DNA from 2 places in the Ancylobacter sp. GW821-FHT10E12 genome. Region 2 is predicted to be linked to the other one. Evidence: predicted binding sites of a transcription regulator. Region 2 holds the regulator's gene; the other holds the start of a gene.
The links. Region 2 encodes LexA, which represses DNA repair genes until DNA is damaged. Its sites were predicted from a motif close to TGTTCNNNNTGTGTTCNG; they were not measured.

Region 1 (2,465 bases), on a different contig from region 2:
CCGCACACCGCCGACCATGTGTTCGGTGCCTTGCAGCAACTGGTGGAGGCGACGGGACTGGCGGCGGTGATCGCCACCCATAATCTCGAACTTGCCTATCGCATGCATCGGCGCGTCACCATCCAGGACGGACAGGTGGTGGAGCTGGCCTGATAGGGGCCGGACGGTTGTGGCGGAGGTGTCCTGTATTATGTTACCTCTTTCCCGCCAGCGAGAATCGTCCGAATGAACCTGCCGAGCAGCGATCCTCTGACGCTCATGTCCATCGCCGTGGTGGCGGCGGTGGCGCTGATCGTCATGCTGCGGCTGCTTGGCACCCGTTATGTGCCGCCGACCGCATGGCAGCGCCTCGCCGGCGACGGCGACTACGACTATCTGGTCGACCATGCCGACGAACATCAGGCGACGCTCGACCGTTTCTCGGTGCGGGCCTCCACCCCGTCGGGCTATGACTGTGTCGCCGAGCTGGTGCCGGAGGCGTCGCAGGCGCGCGATGCCATCCGCATCCGGGTGGTGATCGAGGGCGCCACCGTCGGCGAGATCTGCCGTAGCGAGGTGATGACCTTCCTGGAGGCGATGGACGGCAAGCCGGCGCGCTGCAGCGCGCTGATCGTCGGCGCCGACGCGTTCGGTGGAAGCGGACTGTCGGTGCGCCTCGACCTCTTCTGGCCGCCCCGTATCGGCTGAATATTGCCGAGAATTCGACACGTCACGTTAGCGCTTCCGCAACCACGACCTGGAACAGAGAGGGAACAAAGCTTGACCTGAAGCGGCTTATCCCCGATGTTCTCTGTATGTTCCATACTCAAATGGATCAAACGGAGGTCGCCATGATCCGCATCCTGTTGCAGGAAGTCGCCGCCCTGTCGTCCATCGGCCTGTTCGTCGCGATGATCGGCATCTGGGCCGGGGTATTCACCGGCGTATAGAGGATGGCGGGGAAACACCGCGCCGCCTGTGGACGCCGAGGTGGACGCCGCGGGGCGCGATGCCCACCATGAAGGCCGATTGAGTCGCGAAAGGAAGTTCCCATGGCCGAGGCCGATGTCGGATTCGTGCATCTCCACGTCCATTCCTCCTATTCGCTGCTGGAAGGGGCGCTGCCGGTCGGCAAGCTCGCCGATCTGGTCAAGAAGGACCATCAGCCGGCCATCGCGCTGACCGACACCGGCAATCTGTTCGGCGCGCTGGAATTCTCCGAGAAGATGGCCGGCGCCGGCATCCAGCCCATCGTCGGCTGCGCGCTCGCCATCGATTTCGGCGACCAGGCCGGTCGCGGCCCGGCGCATGCGCAACGTCCCCGCCTGGTGCTGCTCGCCGCCGACGAGACCGGCTGGGGGCACCTGATGGAGCTGGTGTCGCGCTCCTATCTCGACACCGCCGACGATGGCGCCCCGCATATCAAGGCGGACTGGCTGGAGGCCCGCGCCGCCGGCCTGATCTGCCTCACGGGCGGTCCCTCCGGCCCCATCGACCGGGCGATCGTGCTCGGCGCGCCGGATGTCGCCGCCCAGCGGCTGGAGGCCCTCAAGGTCCTGTTCGGCGACCGGCTCTATGTCGAGATCCAGCGTCACGGCATCGCCGAGGAGCGCCGGGTCGAGCGCACGCTGGTCGATTTCGCCTATCGCATGGAAGTGCCGCTGGTCGCCGCCAACGAGCCGTTCTTCGGCACGCAGGACGACTACGAGGCGCATGACGCGCTGATCTGCATCGCCGAGGGGCGGCTGGTGGCGGAGAGCGAGCGGCGCCAGCTCACGCCGCATCACCGTTTCCGCACAAGGGCGGAGATGATCAAGCTGTTCGAGGACCTGCCCGAGGCGCTGGCCAACACCGTCGAGATCGCCCGCCGCTGCGCCTATCGCCCGCGCACGGTGAAGCCGATCCTGCCGCGCTTCACCATGGAGCGCGACGAGGCCGAGGAGTTGCGCGTGCAGGCGGAGGAGGGGTTGGCGGCGCGTCTGGCCGTTCACGGCCCGGCGCCGGATCTCACCGAGAAGGACTATCGCGACCGTCTGGCCTTCGAGCTCGACATCATCACCAAGATGAAGTTCCCCGGCTATTTCCTCATCGTGTCGGACTTCATCAAATGGGCGAAGCAGCACGATATCCCGGTCGGGCCGGGCCGCGGCTCGGGCGCCGGCTCGCTGGTCGCCTATTCGCTGACCATCACCGATCTCGATCCGCTGCGCTTCGGGCTGCTGTTCGAGCGCTTCCTCAATCCCGAGCGCGTGTCGATGCCCGATTTCGACATCGATTTCTGCCAGGAGCGCCGCGACGAGGTGATCCGCTACGTGCAGCAGCGCTACGGCCGCGACCAGGTGGCGCAGATCATCACCTTCGGTACGCTGCAGGCGCGCGGCGTGCTGCGCGACGTCGGCCGGGTGCTGGAAATGCCCTATGGCCAGGTCGACAAGCTGTGCAAGCTGGTGCCGCAGAACCCGGCCAATCCGGTGACGCTGAAGCAG
Region 2 (2,465 bases):
CGAGCGCGAAGGGCACCAGCCCCGCCGCCACCGCGACGCCGGAGCCCGAGCTCGACCCGCCCGGCACCAGGTCCGGCCGCACCGCGTTGCGCGGCGTGCCATAGGGCGAGCGGGTGCCGTTCAGCCCGGTGGCGAACTGGTCGAGATTGGTCTTGCCGATGACGACGGCTCCGGCACGGCGCAGCCGGGCGACGGCGGTGGCGTCGCGGGCGGCGACATAGGCGAAGTCCGGGCAGGCGCAGCTGGTCGGCAGGCCGGCGACGTCGATATTGTCCTTCACCGCGAAGGGAATGCCGTAGAGCGGCAGGCTCGCCGGGTCGCGCCCCTCCAGCGCCGCCACCTGCTCGGCAAGCTGGTCGGCGCTCATCAGGGCGGTGAAGATGGAGGGGTCGGCATGCCGTTCGATCCGCTCCAGGCAGGCCGCGACCGTGCGGGAAGGGGTCGAGCGGCCGGATCGATGCGCGTGGAGGATTTCGGCAAGGCTGACGGTCAACACGACGACTCCCGGCTGAGCGAAGGGAAGAAAATGCATGTCACTTAGGCAAGATGGATGCCATTGCATACACTAGCCAGAAGCCGCTTTGGCGTCGACCGCTTAGCGGTTTATTTACGCATTGTGGAACACAAAAAGAACGGATAGTGTTTGTTCGTGATTTGTTTCATTTTCGACCCGCACCGGGGGACGGACTTCCGCCAATGCTCACCCGCAAGCAACACGAACTGCTCCGCTTCATCCATGAACGCCTGAAGGAGACCGGCGTCCCGCCCTCCTTCGAGGAAATGAAGGATGCGCTGGACCTGAGGTCGAAATCCGGCATCCACCGGCTGATCACCGCGCTGGAGGAGCGCGGCTTCATCCGCCGCCTGCCGAACCGGGCGCGGGCGCTGGAAGTGATCCGCCTGCCCGAATCCGTGCAGAGCCCCGCCGCCGCCGCCAAGCCGGCGCGGAACTTCGCGCCCAGCGTGATCGAGGGCAGCCTCGGGCGCTCCCGCCCCGCCCCGCCGCCGGCCGAGGACGATGACGACGTGAGGCGCCCGGTCGCGGTGCCGCTCATGGGCCGCATCGCCGCCGGCTCGCCGATCTCCGCCATCCAGTCGCGCAGCCAGACCATTTCCATGCCGGCGGAAATGCTGGGCGGCGGCGAGCATTTCGCGCTCGAGGTCCGCGGCGATTCGATGATCGAGGCCGGCATTCTCGACGGCGACCTGGCGCTGATCCGCCGCGCCGACAGTGCCGAGACCGGCGACATCGTCGTAGCGCTGATCGACGACGAGGAGGCGACGCTGAAGCGCCTGCGCCGCAAGGGCGCCTCCATCGCGCTGGAAGCCGCCAACCCCGCCTATGAGACCCGCATCTTCGGACCGGACCGCGTGCGCATCCAGGGACGTCTCGTCGGCCTGTTCCGGCGGTATTGAGCGGGACGATGATTCGGCGCGCCGTTCGGGGCGGCAGATTGCCGTTCAGGGCCGGGGTTTCCCGAGCCAGGGCTTTTCGAGACGCGTGCCCCCGTAGGGGCGTATGCGGCGTCGACGGCCGCCGGGATGGTCGCGCGGGGTTCGTCGCGGAAGGTATGGCGTCTGCCGGCCGGCAGACGCGCCGACCCGCTATTCTCAAGGCTGGCCGGCGTGCCGCCGCTATCCGCTGCGGTCCGGCCGATGGGACCGGATCACGGACCGGGGAGCATCACGGCACGTCGTCTGCCTCCGGCGCGGTTCCCGCGGCCGTGCCGCCGCCCTCTTCCGCCACTGTGCCGGCGAAGGGCGTGACAGAGGATTGGGCGGAGGCGGCGGACGCAGGCATGCGGCCGGGGAGCCGCGAGGTGCCGGCCGCTTCACCCGATGCTGTCGCCGATGGCGCAGCCAGTGCCTTCGCCGCTCGCTTGTCCGCGACGGCGGCGGGTAGCCAGGGTCGCGTTCCCGCTGCCGGGCGGGCCTCGATCCGGCGCCAGGACCCGTCCGGCTCGGCGATGAAGGCCGATCCCGCGCCCTCCCCCGTCGGTCCGATTTGCACCACCTGCGCCGCGCAATCGGCCGGGGCGGTGAAGCGGGTGACGATCAGCGCCGCCCGCCGGCAATCGTCGGTCAATGCGGCGCGGTCGAGCGGATAGGCGACCAGCCGGCCATCGCGGGCCGGCAGCGTGCAGCCGACCGGATCGCAACGCGCCGCCGCCGGCAATGTCGCGCGAGGTTCGGCTGCCGTAACCGCAGTCGGCCCCTCCGTTGCCACAACAACGCCACCGTCCGCAGACGACATCGATGCTCCGGGCACCGGACCGGCACCGGCGATCCGATCGCCCGCCAAGGCACCCGGCACCGCCGTTGGAGGTGCGCCCATCGCCACCTTGCCGGTCATCGCCGATTTCGGTGCCCCGGCTCCGGAAGTGGCGTCGACGGCTCGATTTCCCGGTGCGACCGTCGCGGCCGGCCGGCCCGTCCCTGCGGACGTGTCGCCGGGTGCCGCCGCA

Region 1: dnaE (DNA polymerase III subunit alpha) is a predicted target of LexA. The motif match lies at 785-802, and genes of this name have one in related genera.

Annotation. Positions count from the first base shown of each region.
Region 1 is NZ_JBXASN010000009.1:9,233-11,697, reverse strand. It holds gene AC1RU4_RS13565 (ABC transporter ATP-binding protein) at 1-153, shown strand, start outside; gene AC1RU4_RS13560 (hypothetical protein) at 226-687, shown strand; gene dnaE (DNA polymerase III subunit alpha) at 1,032-2,465, shown strand, end outside.
Region 2 is NZ_JBXASN010000024.1:10,733-13,197, reverse strand. It holds gene atzF (allophanate hydrolase) at 1-493, opposite strand, end outside; gene lexA (transcriptional repressor LexA) at 697-1,416, shown strand; gene AC1RU4_RS24155 (ComEC/Rec2 family competence protein) at 1,685-2,465, opposite strand, start outside.